3 regions of the Cohnella massiliensis genome follow, and region 3 is predicted to be linked to each of the others. Evidence: riboswitches for the same ligand, from Rfam matches in the RefSeq annotation. Region 3 holds a riboswitch; each other region holds the start of a gene.

Region 1 (7,871 bases), 820 kb from region 3:
CATGAAGACCGTGTTTCCGGTCATCTTTAGCTCGATGGCGGCATATGCCTTCGCCCGGATCAGGTTTCCGGGAAGTTCGATTCTTTTTGTCGCGATTCTGTCGGTCATGATGGTGCCCAATCCTGTTTTTTATACGCCGCAATATATGATGATGAGCGACTTGGGCCTGGTCAATACGGTTACTGCGCTTTGGATTACCTCGTTGATCAGCCCGTTTGCTACCTTTCTTTTAAGGCAATTTTTCTTGTCCATATCTAAAGAATTGGAAGAAGCGGCCGTGTTGGACGGCTGCAATCCATTTCAAATTTATTGGCATATTATGCTTCCTTTAGTCAGGTCGGCTTTAGTCGCCATTGTCATTATTCAACTGCAGTGGGCATGGAACGAGCTGCAATGGCCGCTCATCATTAACAGCTCGCCCGAGAAGATGACCTTGTCGTCAGGCATCGCGACACTCGTTTCCATGTTTGGGACCGATTACCCGGTATTGATGGCAGGAGCCTTCATGGCGGTCGTTCCGATGATCGTCCTCTTTTTTATCTTTCAAAAGCAGTTTATCGAAGGCGTCGCCTTCAGTGCGCATAAAGGGTAAATCGGGATACCCGAATGGTGGATGAGATCGGGGCACATGACATTCAAATGCATGTGCTCCTGTTCCTGTCTTATGGCAGGCACCTTCATGGCGGCAGCGCGCTTTGGTAGAATGGGTGTAGGCTAGCTAGAGGCTCTATCGTAAAGGAGGCAGCGCTGATGAAACCTGCCGTCATGGGCATGGTTGCGATACTTTTCATGTCTCTGACGTACGTCCTGTACAGTAAATATATCGGCCCCGACTTGTCCGATTCGCCTCGATTCGACAATGCCGACGGCGCGGATCGGCCGGAGGGAGACGTGCCGGAATCATTTGTCGCTTTGAAGGTGATTATGCCAGGCGATCAGTCGGCTCGAATGGCGGACTTCGTCGAGAATGAATTGAATGATCGGCTTAAGCAAGATTTAAATATGAAGCTTGAATTGACTTATATTCCGTGGTCCAATTACCAGCAAAAACTGGAACTGGCCTTGTCGACCGGAGGAGATTACGATTTGTTCTGGTACGGCGCGCCATTCGTCTCCGTTTATCACACGAAAGGTTATATTCAGCCGTTAGACAAGCTTCTCGACCAATATGGGCGGGATCTCGTCGAACAGATTCCCGAAGAAAACTTCGAGCAGAACCGGATCGACGGGAAGCTTTGGGCGATACCGTCTCAAGCCTTTACGTCCGCCGGGAAATTCTCCTCCGTTATGGTTCGCCAGGATTTGCTGGAGAAGGTCGGCATGTCGGAGGTAAACACAATTGCCGATTTGGAACGGTTTTTTGAAAGGATGCACGCCATCGATCCAAGTTATTACGGGTATTTGGAAACCGACCGAGGGCATGAAATGTTGTGGCGCGAGTTAACGGATCGAAACTACTCCTCGTTGGATGAGCGAATGTTATTTATGTTGGATGAAGATTCCGGGGAAATGCTGAGTTATGTGGAGTCCGATTTATACAAAAAGGTGGCTCAATTACGCGAGTCATGGGTGGAGAAGGGCATAATTGACCAGAATCTGGTAGGCAATCCGGCGGCGAAGATCGATCAGGAAAATGCGGGAAAGCTCCTTTTTCGCGTAGGTGCGGTCTCCAGGGCGATGGAGAACCTGCAAACGGCACGGAACGCCGATCCGAATGCCAGGCTTCGGGAGTATTATCTGGCCAAGGAAAAGCCCAAGTTCATTACGACCCCCAGCAATGAAGCCTTTATGATTACGGCTGCGTCGGAAAATCCCGAACGCGCGATGATGTTTATGAATTGGATTCTGCGCAGCAAAGAAAATTATCGTTTCATTATTTACGGGGTTGAGGGAAAGGACTACGAACTGGAACAAGGGAAAATCGAGTTTTTGACGAATGACCAGTTCATTTACGAATGGATGTGGCGAAACAAGGACTATTTTATCCCGCCTGCCGGCGTAGAGGATGACATCATCCAGGATATGCTGACGAATGACGAGAACTCCCGCATTTCCAAGCTGTTCGGGTTTCATTTTAACGAGGCGCCCGTCAAAAATGAGATCGCGCAGGTCATGGCGGTTTACAAGGAAAAATTCGAGCCCATCAATTTTGGCTTGGCCAGCTATGAACAATATTATGAAGATGCCATCGCAGCTCTCAAAAAGGCAGGCTTTGACCTTGTCTTTGACGAATTAAAAAAACAGTACTCGGAATTCCGACTCCAACATTAGATGCCGAGCCCGATTTTGAGAGGACGATTCGATCTTGAGCAGATTCAGCATATTCACGAAACTGATCGCTACTTTGTTTATTTTGCTTATCCCGATTTTGCTCCTGTTTGTGGTATCGAATCGAACAAGCACGGGCGTATTGACTGACGAAATTATTAAAGTGAAGCGATATCAGATCGAAACGTTCGCAAGCCAACTGGATCAGCTGTTTTTCCAATTCGATACCTATCAGAAAATGTTGTATGAAAGTACGGATGTTCGCAATTTAGCGTATCCCGATTTGCTTGACGATGTTTTGAATAAATATAGAATCAACCGAACCGTCTCGGAGGAAATTAATCGGCTTGCCGGTTATGGCGATTGGAAAGCCGTCATCGCGGTCGTCTACCCTCGTACCGGAAACGTCATTAAAAGCAGTTCCAGTTTGAATGCGCTTCCAAATAAACTTCCCGCACAGGATACGTTTTGGCAATACTATTCCGATCCCCATGAGGATTATTTCATGGAAATCTTGTCTTATCCGGATAACGCTGCGGAATCGGGCGAGGCGCATATGAGAGTCGTGCTTAAGTTCGGCGTGGCCGCCTTGCGCAGCGCTTTAACCGAATTTAAAGCGAACGGTTCGGGGGATCCCTTTCTGTACCATCCGGAAGAGGATCCTATTTACAATTATTCCGTTAATTTTGATCAGATTGACGAATTTCTTCCCGATCTCAAGGGGCTTGATTCTTCGACGGATAGCGGATATTTGTTGCTTAAATCCGACAATACGAGATTTCAGGTCCACTATCAAAAACTGGATTCATTAGGCTGGTATTTGGTTGATTATGTGCCCATCAGTCAAATTATGGCGCCGATCAGCCGAAACCGGATGATGTTTTATGCGATAAGCGGCATGCTTCTGTTTATGGGGGCCTATCTTGCCTTTGTCATGTATCGCAATATTCAGATTCCATTCCGGAAACTGATTCGGAACATGAATTTGATTGAGAAGGGGATTTATTCCATTCGCATGGAAGACAAGCCCAAAGGGGAGTACCGTTTTCTTTATGAAAGATTCAATTCCATGGCGTCCAAAATCGAGGAGTTGATTGAGAATGTTTATAAAGAACAGCTCCGGTCGAAGGAAGCGACGCTGAAGCAGTTGCAATCGCAGATCAACCCGCACTTTCTCTACAATACGCTGGCTTACATCAAAAGCATGATCGAGTTGAATGAAAACAGAGCCGCCATTTCGATGACCATGAACTTGAGCAAGTACTATCGGTATACGACCAAAACGGGGAACAAGATGGTGCGGCTGAAAGAGGAACTGGACTTGGTGAGTTTTTATCTGGAAATCCATTGCATGCTGAGAGACGATTTTGAATTCCAGACCGAGACCGAGCCGCAGATGGAAGATATATGGGTTCCACGGTTGATTGTACAGCCGCTTGTTGAAAATGTAATCCTCCATGCGTTCAAAAATCAATCGGAATACGGAATGATTCGAATCCGATGCTGGAGGGAAGAACGCATGAACCATATAGCGGTCGAGGATACGGGCGCGGGGGTTGATCATTCCTTTATCGAGTCGATGAGAAAGAAAATTTATACGAATAACGAAGAAGTGGAATCCGGGCTGAAAAACGTTCATCAACGTCTGCGTTTAATGTATGGCAGCGGCTCGGGATTGCGGTTGAGCAAATCGAAATTGGGCGGACTTTGCGCAGCATTATGTTGGAGCGATATGGAAGACGTGTCTTGACGAAGGAGGAACAAAAATGTACGAAATCTTGATCGTGGACGATCACACGCACTTGGTTGACAGTCTGGCGATCGGGCTTCCGTGGGAGCTAATGGGGGTCTCTAATGTCTACAAAGCCTATTCCGGCGAGGAGGCCCTGGAGCTGCTAAATTACCGTTCCGTTGATATTGTGGTCACGGATATCCAAATGAACGGAATGACCGGACTCGAATTAATCGCTCGAATAAATGAGAAATGGAAAAACACAAAGGCGGTTATTTTAACCGGATATGATGAATTTCAATATGCGAAGGAAGCCATCCAGCAGCAAGTATGCGATTATTTACTGAAGCCGGTATCGAACGAGGACTTGGAAAAAACGCTTCGCCATATTATAAACAAGATTACGGAAGAAGGAAATGCGCTCCTGAATCAGCAAAAATTTTATTACCGGTTCAAAGAAAGCTTGCCCAAATTAAGAGAGATGTTCTTGTTCGATTTGCTGTCCGGCAAAAATTACCCCCTATCCGTTTTGAAGGACAAGATCCAGCTGGTCGAGCTGCCCATTCAAGCCGAAAGGGAAGCCATCCTCTTATGCATGAGAGTGGAGGAGGATAACTCGAATACGGATCTGTACAGCCTCTCGTTGATCGAATATGCCATGTTTAACATTGTAGAAGAAGTATTTTCGAGTCAATTTCATGTGATCTATTGCAAAGATTCGTACGATTATTTGATTTTCCTGGTACAATCGAAACAAATCGAACAATCGGATCCCGATCGCTCCGCCGTTATAATTGAGGACCTGGCCCGGCTCTCCCAGCATCAAATCAAATTATATTTAAAATCGAAAGTGTCCATTGTCCAAAGCAATTGGGGGGAGTTTCCAAAAGACATCCTGTCCATGTACCACTCCGCATTATCGATCTATACCGATTATATCGGCTACCAGACGGAAAGTTTTTTTCAAGTAACGCAAAAGAAAGAAGCGTTCGACATTCGGCCGTTTACGGAGCTTTACCGTTCCCAAACGTTAATGGAGTTAATCGAAATCGAGCAGTGGACGGCATTCGAGAACAAGCTGAGCCGGATATTCGACGAGCTCGAAGGAGCAGGCGGCGGCGCCCGCGAATACGGGGTTGAAATCTATGTTGCGTTGCTGCAAGCATACTCCTATTATTTGCACAAAAAAGGCAAACGGATTTTTGATGTATTTGGCAGAGACATCGAGAAGATGCTGAAAATCGATGCAAGCTGGAGCGTGGAACCTTTGAAGGAATGGGCTTTCGGCAGCTATGTACAAATCAAAGCGTACAGCGACAACTATTCGGACAATATACGTTCCGACTTGATGCAACGGATTCGCCGATTCATCCAAGGGAATATAAAGGAGATCACCCTTCAAGCGGTAGCCGATCATGTCCACCTGCATCCCGTATACGTATCCAACTTATTCAAGCAGGAGGCCGGAGAGAACTTCTCCAACTACGTCCTTCGCCTGCGAATGGAAAAAGCGGTACAATTGTTGAAGCACAAGGATTTGAAAATCAGTCAAATTGCGCACGAAGTCGGCTATCAGAAACCGCAGTATTTTATTAAACTGTTCAAATCCCAGTACGGGATGACGCCGCAAGAGTTTAAGAACCATTTATGAAGTGGCAGCACCTATATGCTGCATAAAAAACAAATTGAAAATCAAGAACGAATCATTGCTCGTCTCGATCTTTTGCTAAAGGAATTGAAATTGAATAAAATGAAGGACGAGTGAGGAATCAAAAGAAGGAGGGAACGACATGGAAGTTTTCGCAAAATATTTAGCGCGCATCGATAATCCGGAACATCGGGCCCGAACGGAAGAGGTTTTGGCTTGGGTAACGAAAAAATTTCCGAATTTAGCGCCCAAACTGGCGTGGAATCAGCCTATGTTTACCGATCACGACACCTTTATTATTGGCTTCAGCGTTTCCAAACGTCATTTGGCCGTCGCCCCCGAACGGGCAGGGATGCAGCATTTTTCGGATGAAATTGTCCAGTCCGGCTACGATCACACCAACGAGTTGGTCCGTATTCCGTGGGGGAGTCCGGTTGATTTCTCTCTGCTTGAGAAATTCATTGAATTCAATATTTTGGATAAGGCGGACTGTCCGACGTTTTGGCGGAAATAAAGAATGGGATTTTTTACTTGATAGAAGCCTGGATTTTTGATATGATAAGTTCACAAAGCTACTCACGATAACGGCAAACTTGTCGAAAGGCAAGGACGCAAAGCTATAGGGCCTTCATGACGTGATGTCAATGGCAGCCAGCTACCGAACGAAGACGCTTTTTTTGTTTTTTTGGACTTGCTGTTATTTCAAATTTAATCTTGCAGGAAATCAAGCTTTGGACTCTAGTCCAAGGCTTATTTGGATTTGTTTAGAAAATGTACAGTTTCTGGTGCTACAATGGCGAAAGCCCATTTGGTTCTGAAAAACTATCAAGCGCAAGGAGTCGCGCCAATAGGAAATGGCGGAGGTGATGAGCTCGATGGTCCCTTATCGGTACCGTCCGATGGGTGCATGGTGCGATTTGCGCACGGAAAGGCAAGATCGGAACCAATAGTATGAGGGTGATGAAGAGGACGAGGGAGAGACTATGAAGAAAAAAGCAAGTGCATTCGCTGTGGCCCTGTTGCTCCTGTTCCAAACGCTGCTTGGCGCATCGGCCTGGACGACCCATGCTGCGGCAAGCGTGCAGGAATCCGTATATGGTGTGACGTATAGCGTCTATAACCCGACATCGCCAGTCGTTCATTCGGATAATATTTTAACAAAAGTTGTGTTAACCGATACGAACGGTTCCGTGATCGATGCCGTGTATCATCCGGACAGCAGTTTGGATATCGGCGCAGCTGTCAATCTCAGCTACGAATGGGAGCTTCCGAACGGACACGGCTACAAGGCCGGGGATACGTTTACCTTCGAGCTGCCGACGCAGTTTGAAATTTTTACCGACATTAACGAACCGCTCGTTTCCGATCAAGGCGAGGTAGGCCGATTTACGGTCGATCGGAACGGAAAGGTCGTCATGACCTTCAACGATTACGTGGAGAACCATTCCAACGTAAGCGGCAAGCTGGAAATTCGCACGGAATTCAGGAAGGAACTCATTAAAGGCAGCACGGAAATCATAATCGCCATTCCCGTAAGAAGCGGCGAGCAGACCGTAATCGTTCGCCTGAAGCCGCAGGGCGGAAAGCTGATCGAAAAGCAAGGAAATGCGGTCGGCAAAAATCAGATAAACTGGACCGTCAAGATCAATACGACGCTTGACAAAATCAAACATGCGGTCGTCACCGATGCAATGCCAGAGGGTCTGGAGCTTATCGACGGTTCTGTCGAGGTTTATCACTTGCAAGTGAACGGAGACGGATCGACGCTCCTTGGCGACAAGGTAGAGGACAGCAAGGTTACGGTCGCTACGAATAACGGCGCCAAACTTGAGCTTGCGTTCGCGGATGAGACGATCGGCAAGGCGTATGAGATTCGTTTCTCGACGAAGCTGACCGACGGGCCGTCGGGCAAGGTGAAGTTTGAAAATACCGCCGTTCTGTCCGGCGATGACAGGGAAGAAGCGAAAGCGACCGCATCGGTAACGGTGGATCGCGGAGAATTTTTGACCAAATCGTATCGCGAAGATAAAGATACCGGAATCGTCACTTGGACGGTGAAATACAACTTCAACGAAAAACAGATTCCGAAAGACCAAGCGGTCATCACGGATGAATTCAATTCGATTCATACGTGGATTGCCGATTCGCTGAAGGTGTATAAAGGGAATTCGACGAATGCCAAAGATTTGCTTTCTGCGGATGATTATATGGCCGAAGCGACGG
Region 2 (7,871 bases), on a different contig from region 3:
CTCGTCGTTCGCGATTCGTCCATCAATCCCGCGTTAAAAAGGAGCTGAACCGACATGTCCAACAAACCTTATCTGATCGACGCCATCGTCGGCAACGGCCGGATGCTCGGTTCGCTGGGGCGGACCGGCCGGCTGTACCGGCTGTGGTGGCCCCATATCGACCATCCCCAGCACGTAGATGCGATTCGGACCGGCATCCGGCTTTCCGGAGCCGATTCCGCCGCGACCTGGTTCGACGATGCCGCGGACGGCTGGGAGCATCGAATCGCCTACGAACCCGGCACCAATATCGTCCGGACCGAGGCGAGCCGCAACGGCTTCCCTCTATCCGTCCTGCAGCGGGATTTTTCGCTTCCCGAAGGAGACGTTCACGTGCGCCATTATACGTTCACGAACGAGACGGCCGGCGAGGTCTCGTTCCGTTTCGTCTGGTATTCTTCTTTTCACGTCAACGAAAGCCCCTTGTACAACACGACGACGTTCCGCGAAGACGCGGATGCGATCGTTCACTTCCATAAGCGGTCTTTTTTTGCCGTCTCGGGCGCAAACGTTTGCGCGGAATTTCAATGCGGTTCCGCCTGGGAAGCGGCGGTTCGCGGAGAGTTGAACGGCAACGCGATCGACATGCGGCCGGACGGGGCGATGGCTTGGGATTTGAAGCTGAAAGGCGGCGAAAACGTCAGTCTTCCCGTTTATATCGCGGCGGGAACGACGATGCCGGAGGCGCTGCTGCGGCTGGCGGAGACGAAGGAAAAGCCGGTTTCGCAATGGCTGGAAGCGACCCGCATCTACTGGCACTCCGAGCTGCGCGGGGCGCGGCCGTGCCCGGGCGGCGACAGGGCGCTTGCGGAGCTGTACGAACGGTCCGTTCTCATGTTCAAGCTGATGTCCGACTCGCAGACCGGCAGCCTGCTTGCCGCTCCCGAGGCGGACGAGAGCTTTTCCCGCTGCGGCGGCTATTCGTTCTGCTGGGGGCGCGACGCGGCGTTCATCACGACGGCGCTCGACCGGACCGGGCTGACGGAAGCGTCCCGGCGCTTCTACGAATGGACGCTGAGCGCGCAGGAGGCGGACGGGTCCTGGCAGCAGCGCCATTACCACGACGGCAGCCTCGCTCCCTCGTGGGGACTGCAGATCGACGAAGGCGGCTCCATCGTCTGGGGGATGTGGCAGCATTACGCCGCAACCGGCGACGAAAGCTTCGCCCGCCGCATGTGGCCGGCCGTGGCCAAGGGCGCGGCGTTTCTCGCCGGCTTCGTCGACCCGGACACCGGCCTTCCGAAGCCGAGCGTCGACCTGTGGGAGGAGCGCGACGCCGAGCACACGTATTCGGCGGCCGCCGTCTCCGCGGGGCTGCGCGCCGCGTCCTCGTTCGCCCGGCTGATGGGGGACGACGACTCGGCCGCGGCCTGGGAGCGGATGGCGGACCGCATCGCCGAAGCGATCGAGAACGATTGCTGGAACGAGGCGGAAGGCAGCTTTTACCGCGGGCTTCATCTGAAGGTCGGCCGCGAGGAGTACGAGCGCGCCGTCGCCCGCGGCGCGGAAGGCGGCGTCGAGCATACGGCAAAGGGCTATCCCGTATACCGGCTGAAATACGATCCGACGGTCGACATCAGCTTGCTCGGCGTCTCGACCCCGTTCGGCGTGCTGCCTCCGGAGCACGACTACATGCGGCGGCAGGCCGATGCGATCGAGCGCAAGCTGACCTCGCCCGTCGTCGGAGGGATCAAACGGTATGAGAACGATCCGTACATCGGGGGCAATCCATGGATTTTGACGACGTTGTGGCTCGCCCACTACCGGACCGAGATCGGACAATACGAGGAGGCGCGCAAGCTGCTGCGCTGGGCGATCGATCACCGCACCGAAACCGGCCTGCTGCCCGAACAGGTTGACAAAGCCAGCGGGGCTCCGGCATGGATCGTCCCCCTCACCTGGTCGCACGCCATGTTCGTTCTGGCGGTCGACAAGCTCGCCGCCGCCGGCGAGCTTGCGGAGGTCGGCGAGACGTCCAGGGCGGGATATCCGGCCGACGCCTAAATCAAGCCGCGCGCCGCCCGCTTCCGGGTCAGACGTCCAACGAGGCTTCCGGAAACGGCGGCGTGCGGTCGCTTTTGTACATTTGAAAGCCGTTTTTGCCCTTCTTCTTGACGTCATACATGGCGGCGTCGGCATGGTCCATCAACTGCGCGGCGGTGTCCCCGTCCTGCGGAAAAACGGCGATGCCGATGCATGGCCTGGACGATCCGGTCGGCCAGGTCTGCCATTTCCTCCCCAAGCCGCTCTCCCCGGCAGATTACGGCGAATTCGTCCCCGCCTATGCGGGCGAGCATGGCCTGGCTTCCGCTTAGGCAGCCCTGGATTCGTTCCGTCGCCTGTCTCAGAAAAAGATCGCCTTGCGTATGGCCGAACGCGTCGTTTATTTTTTTGAACCCGTCCATATCGACGATCATGACGCCGAACGGCTTGCCCGTTTCCCGGCTCGATCGAATTTCCTCTTCCAACGTTTTGTTGAACATTCTCCGGTTCGGCAGCTTCGTCAGCTCGTCGTGATAGGCCAGGTAACGAATCTGCTCGACCGCCCGTTTTTCGCTCGTAATATCCTTGATGACGATAAAGCTTCGCACCTCCTCCCCGTCCAGTTCGACCCGAACGGGAATTCGCGTCACCTGAAGCTCGCGCCGCTGTCCTTTGGCGTCGAGAAACGGCATCTCGCAAGGACGCTGTTCGGGAGCGCGCAACGAAAGCAAAAACAGCTTTTTCGTTTTCCGCCGGACTTCCGGCGGCACGCGGTCAAGCACGGAGGAAAGCGGCTTGCCTCGCAATTGCCGGCTTTCCATGCCCGTGATGGAAGCGGCCGAAGCGTTCAATCCGACGATTTTATACTGGCTGTCGATCAGAACGATTCCGTCCCGGCTGTTCTCGTACAACGATTTATAGGCATTTTCTCCGGCGTCTGCCGTTTTCGAATCTCGCGTTCTTTGCAGCACGTACATGCCCAGCAGCGAAAGCAGCCACACCAGAACCAATGCCGCCATGAAATGGCTGACGTTCAGCGCGGCGGGCACCATCATATAACCTAAAATGGCTGCGGCGATCGCCCCTTTGGCAAGCCTGGGAAAAATGCAGCTGACCCCTGCGATGGCGACGACGGCCGTAATCGCGACGATCGCGATGAGATTGGGATCGTAGACCTCCATAAGCCAAGGGGCGGCCAAGCCGTTGTAATGCATCGACGACAACCCTGCGGCCAGCAGCGTCGTCCCCGCCATGCATTGGCGCAGGTTCAGGCTTTTTTCGTCCATGATCCAGCTGGCCATCAGCACGGCCGTGACGACGGCGATCAGCGCCACCAGAACCGAAGTTAAAGCGAAAAGAAACGGAAACGTCCGGGAAACGTCGATCATTTCCGAGAAAAAATCCGTCCCGATGCCGAAAACGACGGTCACCGCCGCCTGAACCGCGGCGAGCCGCCCTTTTTCCCCTTTCGAAAGCCCGATCTTGCCCGCGAAGCTCAGGCAGGCATATAAATTCACGGCTGCGAGCGCGTAGACGATCATTACCGTTACGATTGAATTTCCTCCAAAAGCAAACATATCCTTACCTCTTTCGTTTCGTTGCCTGAAATTTCGGGACGAACGACCCATTGCCGGCCCCGAATATCGCTCATTCAAGTATAGCCGTTTGAACTGTACAGAAACTGAACGCTCGATTTCGATCTGAAAAAAAGCCCCGAAAACCGCGCTGCGGCTCGGAGCTTCCTGGGCTTTTTTTGCAAATTCCAAGGCTTTAGTACACCTTGTCCGCCGTATAGAGAGCGGCATCCTTGATCATTTGGAAATCTTGCTTGCCGGCTTTGAGTCCGGCGTCGACCGTCGTATCGATCGTCACCCATTGGCCGTCCAGAAACACTTGATTCCAGGCATGGTACTCGGTTACGTACGTCGTTTTGCCCGTCACCAGCTTCGTCGGGATATCGAGCGCGCGCAGCATGCCGGCCGTCAAGGCGGCGTAGCCGTAGCAGATATCCTTGTTGCTGGCGAACGTGCGGTCGATTTGCGGCAGGTAATCCGGCGTGGCTGCGGCCGCGAGCTCTTTGTCGTACTTGACGTTGTCGATTACGTATCGGTAAACGGCGGCCACCTTTTCGGCGTCCGTCTTTTTGTTCTGCGTCAGTTCCTTCGCCTTTTGAACGGCGATGCTGTTCGGCGTCCAATCGATGTTCTGTACCTGGTTCAAATAAACGGCCGTGCCGTCCTGCAAAGCGAGCGTCAGCGTTGCCTTGTCCACGACTTTGTACTGATTGCCGCTGACGTTTTCCAGAATCGTCACCGTGTAGTCGCCGTTGCCCAACTGCAGAGGGAACCATTCGACAGGCTTGTCCGCTCTGAGCGTATAGGTATATTTTCCGGTGTCCTTGACGATCATGGCCTTCGTTTTGACGTCGGCTTTGACTGCATAGCGCACGCCGACCGCCCCGGTATCCAGCTTTGTCGTGTCCAGCCAGTCCGCGCCGGTTTCGTTCGCGGCGTAGGCTGCGGCGCCAAACAACATGGTAAACAATATAACGATCGCGGCGGTCGCGAACGCGAGCTTGCGCATTCGTAAAACTCCCTTCGGCGGCCAGGCTGCCATCTCGCTTGGAGGAAGGCCCTATGGCTTTGCGTCCCTGCCTTTCGACAGGTATGCCATTATCGGTAAAGTTTTCAGAGGCTTCGAAAAAACAAAAAAAGCCATGTCGTTCGGCAACTGGCTGCCATCTCGCTCGGAGGAAGGCCCTGTAGCTTTGCGTCCCTGCCTTTCGACAGGTTTGCCGTTATCGTGATAAGCTTTTACATAAAAATTATACCATTATTTGTCGAAATAGAAAAGCAGTTTTTAATCCGCCGTCGCGGCGGAATCGGTTATTTTGGCGTGAACGATCAGACGATGCGTGGGGTTGACGAGCGGATCGCACGTAATGAGCGTCAAAATGCGGTCCGTTCCGTTCGGCTCCAGCACGGAAAGCTCCGTCGGCTCCACGATTTTGATTTCGTAAACCGTGTAGCTGTAGCTGCCCTCGCTTGTCTTGACGTCGATCTTGTCGCCGATTTCCACTTCGTCGAGCCGGTTGAACAAGCGGCCCTTCGTTCTGGCTCTATGCGCGGCGACGGCGGCATTGCCGACCTCTCCCAGCGCGGCCGTCTCTGTCATGTGCGCCGCGGCGTGCTTCATGTTCTGCTTGGTGGCCCCTTCGAGCACCGGCAGCTTGACGTCGATTTTGTCGATCGTCAGGATGGCGAGCGGCCGTTCGTCCTCCGCGTACGCGGCAAACGGGTCGTGCTCCTCCGGTTCTTCTTCCTGCGCGCTTTGTTCCAATAGCGCGTTCACTTTCGCCAAGCCGTTCTTTAGCGTAGATACGGAAGACGACAGCCGATCGTCGGCTTCGGCCAGCTCCCGCTCCGCGGCAGCCAGCAACTGCGCCTGCTTCCGGTCCTGAACCCACTCGTTCAGATGCGGGTAGCAGATCAGAAAAACGCCCGCCAGGATGAAAAGCAAGTACAGCTTTTTCATGTCGTTATCCCTCCTGGGCCGTGGAGAAGCGTGAATGCAGCGACGCATTCAGGCCGGACAGGCCCGCGTTCATACGGTCAGTTTACGCGTTTTTTGCGCAGCAGGCAAACGCCGAAAACGGCAAGCGCCGATCCGAACAGGTAAAACGGAAGCGGACCGGACTCGCCGGTCTGCGGCAGCGTGCCAAGCGGCGCCTCGTCCTCTTCGATCGTCTTCGCGGCATCAACGCCGTGATCGACGGTTCCGAGCGGCACTTCCTCCTCGGCCACCTCGATCACTTCGCCCGTTTCGTCCGAGCCGGCGACATACGACGCCGCTTCCGGCAGTTCCGGAATGACGTCCGGCTTCGCCGCCATTTCGACGGTTCCAAGCGGTACTTCCTCCTCGGCCACCTCGATCACTTCGCCCGTTTCGTCCGAGCCGGCGACATACGACGCCGCTTCCGGCAGTTCCGGAATGACGTCCGGCTTCGCCTCCGTTTCGACGGTTCCGAGCGGCACTTCCTCCTCGGCAATCTCGACCACTTCGCCCGTTTTGTCCGAGCCGGCGACATACGACGCCGCTTCCGGCAGTTCCGGAATGACGTCCGGCTTGGCCGACTCAGAGGCCGCGTCGAGCGGCGGAACCGACGCGGCCGCTGCCGCCCCCACGCCCGAGAAAGCTCCATACGCAACGACAAGCAACACGGCCAACAAGCGCAAGTTGACCATCGTTTTCAAAAATCTTTTCACAGCTGCCTCCCGATTCATTGATTTCGTCCATCTATCTTTTTCTCCGCACATGTTGCTAACGAACAGCACCATAACAGAGTAGCAGGAGGATCTGTACAAAAACTGTACTAAACGACATGTCAGATCGGCCCGGTCCGACAAAAGACCAGTGGCTTAAGCATCAATTTTCGATAAAAATACGCCGGTATGGGGAAAACGTCTGCTTGATCGTCAGCGCGCGGCGGTGGGGTGAGATGAGCAAATTTAACCCAACTGGAAGCGGCTGTGCGCGGACGGCGGGCCTAAATGAGTCGCTACGACTCAACTGGGGCGACGGCGTGCGCGGCGGTGGGGTGAGATGAGTAAATTTAACCCAACCGGAAGCGGCTGTGCGCGGACGGCGGGCCTAAATGAGTCGCTACGACTCAACTGGGACGACGGCGTGCGCGGCGGTGGGGTGAGATGAGCAAATTTAACCCAACTGGAAGCGGTTGTACGCGGATGGCGGGCCTAAATGAGTCGCTACGACTCAACTGGGACGACGGCGTGCGCGGCGGTGGGGCGAGATGAGTAAATTTGACCCAACTGGAAACGGTTGTGCGCGGATGCGGGCCTAAATGAGTCGCTACGACTCAACTGGGGCGACGGCGTGCGCGGCGGTGGGGTGAGATGAGTAAATTTAACCCAACTGAAATCGGCTGTGCGCGGATGGCGGGCCTAAATGAGTCGCTACGACTCAACTGGGACGACGGCGTGCGCGGCGGTGGGGATGAGTAAATTTGACCCAACTGGAAGCGGTTGTACGCGGATGGCGGGCCTAAATGAGTCGCTACGACTCAACTGGGACGACGGCGTGCGCGGCGGTGGGGTGAGATGAGTAAATTTGACCCAACCGGAAGCGGCTGTGCGCGGATGGCGGGCCTAAATGAGTCGCCACGACTCAACTGGGACGACGGCGTGCGCGGCGGTGGGGTGAGATGAGTAAATTTGACCCAACTGGAATCGGCTTTAAGCCACGCGGAGAGGGCAAGAAAGCCCTCAACCGCTGCCGCGCGGACTCGAAGGCTTCGTTCGGCCTATATGCTCCAATGGTGCCACTCCTGCTGCCGCTGGTCGTAGCCGCCGAGCCAATCCGAAGTGGCGCGGATCAGCTCTTTTTTATGCTCGCCGCTCGAATAGGTGTGATCCGCCTGAAAAATGACGACTTTGTCGCAGCGTCCTTCTCCCCGAAGCCAAAACGTCTTTTCCAGCAAAAACGTATAATCGACCGGTATGACGTCGTCTCCCGTTCCGTGCACGAGCAGCACGTCCCCGGTGAATTTCTGCGTTTCCTGGAACGGCTGATGCTTCATCAGCGCGTCGAAAAAATCCGGCTTCAGCGTGTAGCCGAGATAGTCCGCCGAACCTCGGGTGACCGCTTCTTCGTATATTTTGCGTCCGACGATGCGCGTAATGTCGTTGAACGGATACCCGACCGCCGACCAGAGCACGAGCGATTTCACCCGCTTTTCCCTCACGGCGGTCAGCAGCGCGACCGCTCCGCCCAAGCTGTGACCGAGCAGCGTCACGCGCAAAGGATCGACGATATCGAGCGACAGACCGTAG
Region 3 (7,871 bases):
CGGTGCTTTCGGTAATATGCAGACGATCCCCGATTGCGGAACGGGTATGTCCATCGTGCATGAAACGAAGAACTTCGAATTCCGTTCGCGTTAAGCTTTGCCGCAATTCGTTTCTTTTCATCCGGACAAATTCAGACCGAAGCGCGCCCGCGGCGGAAGCATGGATGGAGGATCGGCCGGCATATGCGGCTCGAACGGCCTCCGGAATATCCTCGATCGCCGTCTTGACAATATAATTGAAAGCTCCGTTGCCAAACGCCTCGGAAATGATCTCGGCTTGATCCATCACCGTAAGCATGATCACTTTCGCCCTGCTGATGGAGACGATTTCGAGCGCCGCATCGAGCCCGTCGGCGGCGTTCCCGTCCAGCACCACATCCAGCAGCACCACATCAATGTCCAGCATGCCGGCAATGCGGATCGCACCCACTTTCGATCGGGCCGTTCCGACCAAAAACAAATCCGGTTCCCGGTTCACCGTTTCCGATATATATTCGTTCCACACCGGATCGTCTTCCACCAACAAAACTTTGATCTTGTTCATCGTATTCCTCCCATCGGTTCCATGGCGACGAATGGCGGAAGACCCGTTGGATGGGAAAATGGAGCGTACATGTCGTGCCGGTTCCGGTTTGACTCTGCACCTCGATCGATCCCTGATGTTGCCGCATCACTTCATGGCTGTAGAACAATCCCATTCCGTCGTTCGCTTCGTTCGATTTGGTGGTGAAACGGGGCTCGAAAATATGCGGCATCGATTCCGGCGCAATGCCGCAACCGGTATCACGAACGATGATGTCCATCGTTTCCGGCGACAGACTCGACGATATTGTCAAACTCCCTCCTTCGGACATCGCTTCGATGGCATTGAAGAATAGGTTTCTCAATACCTCCTGCAAGTGTGCCGGGTCGCAATACAAGACAATCGATTCATCCAGTTCTTTCCGAACAGCAAGTTTTTTGTTGCGGAATTCCCAAGCCAATCTGCACAACGTGTTTTCAACGAGTTCGGATAAAACGCAAGATTGCTCATACAGAACCAGTTGCTGTGAAGGATGACGAAAACGGACGGCGATGGCCATCATCCGCTCCGTCGCATCGATCAGATGCGATGCATCCCGGTAAAGCTCCTGTTGTTTGGTCCGTTGGACAAGAAAAAATATGCGCCTCGCCGCCACCTGCATTTTTCCGAGCTCGCTTTTGAAGGCATGATAGAACATGAATATAGCAGGCGTCTTCCCGTGCAGATCCGGGGAATCCGGATATTTCTCCAATCGCAGTCGAACGCCCAATATGCCATAGCGGACGGAAAACGCGTAAAAGCAAATGCAAGCCGCGGTGATAACGGCACGGTTTGCGTTGATGATCGGATGGAATCGGAGCAAGGGCAGAATGAAGTCGAATAACAGCACGGAACTGGTTGCCGGTACGATTATCCAACAGACCAAACGGTGTTGCTGACGGATCCTCTCGTCCGCTTCACGATAAACCAGCCTCAGACATACCGCGGCTGCCGTCATGTAATAGAGCGCGGCCCAGAACGGCATCGGATGCACATCGTCTTCAAGTCGGGAACCTGCCGAAGACAGAAAAAACATGGCCAGGACCGGTGTAAAGGCAACAGCGATTACGCATCGTTTCCATCTCCTCCGCCGTTGAAACCAACCCGTATAGCTCAAACCGAACATCAAGAGCAGATAAGGCGGCATGTACATGGCCAAGAAGCAAAGCCATCCCTTTACCCACTCCAACCCGTCAGTGATCGGATCGTATGCCAAGGACGCGGCTAAGGGAATGATCTTCTCATCCACTGCGGCAGACAACTCCCCGAATACGGAGAAAAAAGCGACTCCGCCAGCCCAGCGATTCTGCTCGCTTCTCGGTTGGGAAAACAGCAGAATTGCCGTCACCGACCATAATGATAGGACCAGCATAACCACATCAGATCCCTCCCTTGGCGAGGTTTTCCTATTCCCGGCTTCTTCGACGCCGTGGCTTGATTCCAACCGTTCCCAAACGACAAAAAAAGACACGTACCCTAACCGTGCCTTTCCCAAGAAGCCTGTCTTTTTAGGGTAACCCGGCGATCATAGCCTTGCGGCCGCAGACCCGTGGCTTTGCGTCCCCGTCTTTCGAGCGGGTTTGCCATTTTTCCTTCCTACAGCTTCCTATTCATTTGGACAATCAAGCGGATGTGTGCTTTGCTCCCCTCCTTTTTACGCATCAGATTTCATACGCGAGCACGATGTGCAGAGATGAGATGATTCTATTATACTGCAAATCTGTCATAAATGGTAACAGAAAATGGATATATAGGCCCAATCTTCACGGTCATTATCCTTAGTCGATTATCTGACAATAATTCGACGACTTATTACTGCTGTATGACAGCATTTAAATTTGGGTGGCACATGAAGTAAATTTGAGTTATAAGTGAATTTCTTAGTTGTGAGTCATGCCTTGCAAATCAGTACCTTGTTGAAACTCCATGAACATGATGTTCTTCTCGATTTCCACTTGGGTACTGAACGGAATCTGATGAAAATCGCCCAAAATAAAAGCATGCATAAAAGGGGGCATCGGATGGGCCGCCATTGGCCGCAGATATTGCAGGTAATCAAGATAGACCTTGGGCAATACCGTACCTGTTAGGGGGAGCTGCGGCGTATGTTTGCCCATATGAGACAGCGGGGCCGTGATCATGCCATACTTCCAGAAGGCCGGGAAGAACGTAAAGGCATCACCTTTCATTATTTCGTTGCGTCCCCATCCCATTCCCGTTGCTTCGCTTTTTGTTCTTGAAAAGTTCACCGCAATATCTTCCGGTGATTCTCCTCCGAAACGTTCCACGTGTCCTTGTACGATTTTGCGGCAGGCTTCTTCGACTTCGGCAGACACCGTGTTTGTTGATCCTATTATCGAGACGTTTCTCGTTGCTTCGTTCGTCAAAAACCTGGCGGTCCATTCGGGTAAAGAATCCTTATAGGTGTACAAGAAAGGAGTTCCCATATGCGCCGCAAATCCGTATGCCGGCAATGCTTCTACCGACTCTTCAACGGATATTAAAAATGTGTTTTTCGTTACCATCTCCGGCATGGTATCCGGCAATAAACGCTTCCGCCACTCTGCAATATGGATTGACTGCACAACAGGGTCAGAATGATGAAAATGCAAAGTAGTATAACCTCTGCCATGGAGTTGTTGGATAGCCGATGGGTTGAATTCGCCGATTAAAATAACGTGAGGCACATTCTTGCCGGCAGGCTGCAACCGGTTGATTTCATTCCATACCAGCTCCGACAGCGTTCCGTGATTGACAAACAAAATAGGAGCATTAATCGGAAAGTGAATAAGCGACACAGCTGGCACGATCGTACGAAAATCGTCACCGCTGACTAAAATAACTGAATTTGCGCGCCAACTTACCGTCCTGCTGGGATAGATCATTTGAGAAACTGCAATGGACAGCGCCTCCGGATCCGAAAGCGCAATACGTGTCGTATCTGGCGTATGATAAACCATAAAAACACCTCCACATCAGCCTATTCCGACGAATATGCGAATGTGTGCACCATTTTCACGCTATCCATCTAGATATCGAAAAAAAGAACCTTCTCGGCGAAGGTTCTGGAAATAAGGGGGTTTAGACCCCATTATCTATGTGGATGATTCCTGCGCATCATGAAAGGCATAATCACCAAATGAGACAACGGACAGATCAGAATCAGCAAGAAGAGCATGCCATTCCCGGTTGGCCCCGATGCTCTGCCGCTTAGGAGCAAGGCGGCAGCCAAAATAATCGGAAGCACGCAGCATAGGATCATCATCCAGTTGTGAGCCTTGCGGTTATGACCATGATCCGAATGATTGCTGTGATCGCTGTGATTACCGCAGCAACTCATCACTCATCATCCTTTCTGTTGCTTTAATTGTTGAATTTCCTGCAGCATCTGGCCATTTTGCTCCTTTAATGCATTCAGTTCCCGCGTCAATTGGTCCTCATTCCGATCCTTATGATCAGAATGATTACCTCTCATCATGAACATCATCGGAACCATCATAAGTGGGCACAACAGTAATGCAAGCCAAGACCAGTCCATCTTTCCATTCCTCCCTCGAAGAATCATCACTTCTGTTTGTTCCGCAATACATCTTTTATTCGCATAAATTCCTCTTCCGTTATTTCTCCACGCGCATAACGTTCAGCCGCAATCCGGTCCGCTTCTTTTTCACTTTTTCGCAAACCGGTATCGTGATGAATGGCCAACCTCGCGACCAGATAAATGACCCCAATAATAACCAGCAGGTTAACTACCCATCCGATCCAGCCCATTCCAAAGCCATATCCCATCATCATGGCTGTCTCGCTCCTTTCTTATCTTTAGTATAGGGCTTGCTGAACGGGTCACATTTTACGGCATCACGGGCAAGCGGAATGCAAGGGTCGACCAGAGCCATTGCAAAAAAGGCAAAAAGAGAACCCGGAGTCTCTTTTCGAGGTTCATGACCAGCAGTTGCAGCCCGATCACGGTCTTGCTCGTCCTCTGAAGACGCGCTCGAATACGGCCAAGCCCATAACTGCGCTTGCCTTCACCGAACTTGCCTTCCACTGCGTTGCGTGCGGCTGCATCTGCCTTCGCGATCTTCTTCTGCTCCTGCTGATCGGCGGACGGACGCCCCAACTGCGGTCCGCTCAGCCGAATTCCCTTCTCCTTGCAGTAGCGCAAGTTGTCGCGTGTGCGATAAATCTGGTCAGCCAGCACCGCTTTGGGATAATAGCCGAACCTGGCGCGGTAGTGTTCCACTGCATCCTGCAGCGTCTGACCTTCGTTGTAGCTGTCCCAAGACAGATACTCCCGGAAGGCATAGCCGTTCACCAGGCTAATCGCCAGCTTCGCGCCGAACTCGACGTTCGCCCGAGCTTTGCCACGCACGATCGGCCTCACGTGCGGCTGTGCGATACTGACAATCCGATCGGGTACGCTATGCGTTCGCTTGTCGTACATCGCTTGCTGCTGGCGATAGAGCTCTTGAATGACCAGCAGCTCCTTGTACATGCGACGCGGCAGTTGCGTCAGGCCGCCCGTCGTCTCGGCGAGTTCGGCGATGATGCGCAGATCACGGGAGACGAACCGCAACTGCTTGCCGATGGCTTTGCGCATCGTGCGCGGCTTCACGCGCCGCTGCTTGGCAATCGCCAGATAGGCTTTGCGGGAACGCTCTCGGGATGTTCTTGGCTTGCGAGGCTATCCGCGCTGCGGTTCATGCAGAATGTCGATCATTTTCTCCAGCTTTTCCCGGGCCTGATTCAGCAGAGACAGATCCGTCGGGTTGGCGATGACCGCCGTCGCGCAGGTGGCGTCCAGCAACAGTTCACCCTCGTTCGTCAGTTCCATCTGCTCAAGTTGCGGTACTGCGGACTCGTCCGATGCTGCGGCCGCTCCGTTACCGGGCTCATCGCCCTCATTGTCCGATGAATCATTCGCTTCACTCGACTTACGCGCTTCTTCCAGAGCGATCCATTCATTGACTTCATCGAGGATCTCGCCGCCCAGCCGCTTGCGGAAGTGTGTCATGAGCGAATGGTGAAACGGACGGCGGTACTGGTATTCGGGCAGACCGAGGAAGTGCTGCAGATACGGGTTCTCCAGAATCTGACGAAGCGTCTCACGATCATCGGTGCCCAGCCGCTCCTGGATGATTAGGGCGCCGAGCGCGACACGGATCGATACAGCCTTCTGACCCTTGAGGCTCTTTTTAAAGTTCTTCGCATACTTCTCTTCGAGTTTCCACCACGGAATCATTTGGGCGAGCAACACCCAGCGGTTATCTTCTGCGAGTTTCCCGCCGAACGGCAAAAAGAAGTCGCCTGGCAGGATCATCTGGCTCTCGGTTCGCTGATACAATTCGGACGCCTCCAAGTGCAAGGTTTTTCGCGGGTAAGTCCCTGTTTTCCTTGCACTTGAATTCGACAAAAGAGGTCCTAAACCCTTGTGGCTGTTGGACTTTTGATTCGTTCAGCAAGCCCTATGTACACGGTCGTTTGCTCGGACGAGTCAATCGTTGCCTGCGCGCCCTTCATTCCTTCCATGTGGTCGGCCTCAAGCGTAACCGTTGTCCCCGGCTTTAATGGTTCGCTGCCGGCGTCCTTGATATCTTCTTGGATCACCCACTTATGATTCGGTACTTTCTCGCCGCCGGTTGTTGGGGTATAAGTGACCGCATACGCTGTCGTATCATAAGCACCGACTACCGTTGCCTTTGCACCATCCATTCCCGGCATATGTTTGGCGTGGATAACGACTTCATCCCCCACTTTATAGGTCGGATTTTGAGCTTTCTTTAAGCCTTGTGGAACATCAGCAGAACCGGAATGCTCCATATCCATGTTCCCCATGTTGTTACCCATACCCGTATTTGTAGCATCGGCGTTATTAGGCTGATTGGTTGTATTGTTCTGGTTTCCACATGCGCTTAATGCGATCATACTTGCAATACCGAGCAGAACTAACGCTTTTCTCATGGGTGTCACGCACCTTTGCTTAGTTTCCTTGAATCCGCAACTCCATATTTTACCCAAAACCATTTTTGTGCTTACACAGGTCTTAGACCGGGATCATAACCTGCTTCCACGTGTCTCCTGCATCGTTCGTAATATAAAGTAGATTGTTGAAGGTAATAAAAGCAACCGTTTGAGATTGCATCGGGTTCTGTGCAACATATTCAATCATATCTCGATCCTCAAGATCAGGTAGGTTAACCGTCTCATTCTGTAATGTTTCCGGATTCACAAGCGTTAATTGGAAACCGCCCGCCCATAATGTTCCATCGTTATTGAAAAATAAAGATGTTGCTGGGCCGTCAACTCCGATCTTCTTAAAGGTTTGCCCATAATCGGTTGACAAGAAAGCCCCTTTGTTCGTGCCAATTGCAAGAGTCGATTCTTCGGTTGGATGAACCGCTAGCGCCTGTACCTGCCCTTCCAGTCCTGAGCTTTCACTCCGTGTCCAAGTTTGCGCTTGATCAAGCGAGTAATAAAGACCGGTCGAACTCATCTTCCCGTTGGAAGCTGGATTTAGGACGTAAATCGCGTGCGACTTGAATCCAACGCTCATGCCGTGAAAATCCATTTCCCCATACAAAGCCAATTGTTGAAACGACTGTTCTCCAACCGTGCTTTTAATAATTCCAAATGGGTCCTTCAATTTGGAGCCTGGCGCAGGATGACCGCTGCTATAGAATCCATCGTCCGTCGCGGAGAATCCCATGTAGTCGTGGTTCTGTCCTTCTACGGATGACCAATTTCCGTTTTCGTAATACCGAAGGCCTTCATGTGTAGCCAAAACTAATTTGTTACCGTCCGCCGTATAACTCATCCCATGGACATGCGTCATCTCGGCTGCATCAGATTTCGGTAGAGGTTTCACGTCCCGGGCAGTCGCCGCCCAGACAATGCCGCTAATGATTACCCCCAAAGTAGAAAGAATCGTCAACCAGCCTATTCCTTTCGTGACTTTCGACAGTTGATTCAATTTCTCACGGATTTCCTCATTATTAAATTGATCCAAATATTTTTTTTCTTTTCTCAAAATCACATAAGTAATCCATACGATTAAAAAAACGATGCTAATCCCAAGAAAAATAATAAACGAAAAATTCATTGGGAATATCCTCCATTAATCAAGAAGTTATGGTAACTCAAGCGGTTTTATTTGGGTCGTTAAGATAATCTGCGTCCGTCTCGCTCCCCGAAAAACAACTTCAGCCAAAAGCATTCCCCCCGCGACATCGGCGAGTACATGCTGTTTCATAAACAAGGTCGAGAGAATGATCGTAAAGGAAAAAGTATAGATAACAGCCACGTTCAGCCT

The links. A riboswitch is a leader RNA that binds a small molecule or an ion and turns the genes downstream of it on or off. The one in region 3 is predicted to bind cyclic di-GMP.
Region 1: it holds a riboswitch for cyclic di-GMP, as region 3 does, so the genes downstream of both, B7E11_RS30440 (collagen binding domain-containing protein) here and B7E11_RS30380 (sensor histidine kinase) in region 3, are expected to answer to the same signal.
Region 2: it holds a riboswitch for cyclic di-GMP, as region 3 does, so the genes downstream of both, B7E11_RS06665 (transglutaminase-like domain-containing protein) here and B7E11_RS30380 (sensor histidine kinase) in region 3, are expected to answer to the same signal.

Annotation. Positions count from the first base shown of each region.
Region 1 is NZ_LT821259.1:1,967,668-1,975,538, forward strand. It holds gene B7E11_RS22930 (carbohydrate ABC transporter permease) at 1-592, shown strand, start outside; gene B7E11_RS22935 (ABC transporter substrate-binding protein) at 751-2,271, shown strand; gene B7E11_RS22940 (sensor histidine kinase) at 2,306-4,018, shown strand; gene B7E11_RS22945 (response regulator transcription factor) at 4,035-5,651, shown strand; gene B7E11_RS22950 (iron chaperone) at 5,791-6,162, shown strand; cyclic di-GMP riboswitch class I at 6,225-6,311, shown strand; gene B7E11_RS30440 (collagen binding domain-containing protein) at 6,632-7,871, shown strand, end outside.
Region 2 is NZ_LT821257.1:19,498-27,368, forward strand. It holds gene B7E11_RS06650 (LacI family DNA-binding transcriptional regulator) at 1-48, shown strand, start outside; gene B7E11_RS06655 (glycoside hydrolase family 15 protein) at 55-2,043, shown strand; partial or broken gene B7E11_RS06660 (diguanylate cyclase domain-containing protein) at 2,072-3,827, opposite strand; gene B7E11_RS06665 (transglutaminase-like domain-containing protein) at 3,793-4,605, opposite strand; cyclic di-GMP riboswitch class I at 4,619-4,703, opposite strand; cyclic di-GMP riboswitch class I at 4,745-4,828, opposite strand; gene B7E11_RS06670 (class D sortase) at 4,882-5,556, opposite strand; gene B7E11_RS06675 (LPXTG cell wall anchor domain-containing protein) at 5,634-6,287, opposite strand; gene B7E11_RS06680 (alpha/beta hydrolase) at 7,343-7,871, opposite strand, start outside.
Region 3 is NZ_LT821259.1:1,145,253-1,153,123, reverse strand. It holds gene B7E11_RS19120 (LuxR C-terminal-related transcriptional regulator) at 1-505, opposite strand, end outside; gene B7E11_RS30380 (sensor histidine kinase) at 393-1,934, opposite strand; cyclic di-GMP riboswitch class I at 2,072-2,157, opposite strand; gene B7E11_RS19110 (hypothetical protein) at 2,443-3,522, opposite strand; gene B7E11_RS19105 (DUF2933 domain-containing protein) at 3,909-4,100, opposite strand; gene B7E11_RS19100 (SHOCT domain-containing protein) at 4,127-4,357, opposite strand; partial or broken gene B7E11_RS19095 (IS5 family transposase) at 4,413-5,906, opposite strand; gene B7E11_RS19090 (YdhK family protein) at 5,984-6,523, opposite strand; gene B7E11_RS19085 (F510_1955 family glycosylhydrolase) at 6,606-7,661, opposite strand; gene B7E11_RS19080 (phosphatase PAP2 family protein) at 7,689-7,871, opposite strand, start outside.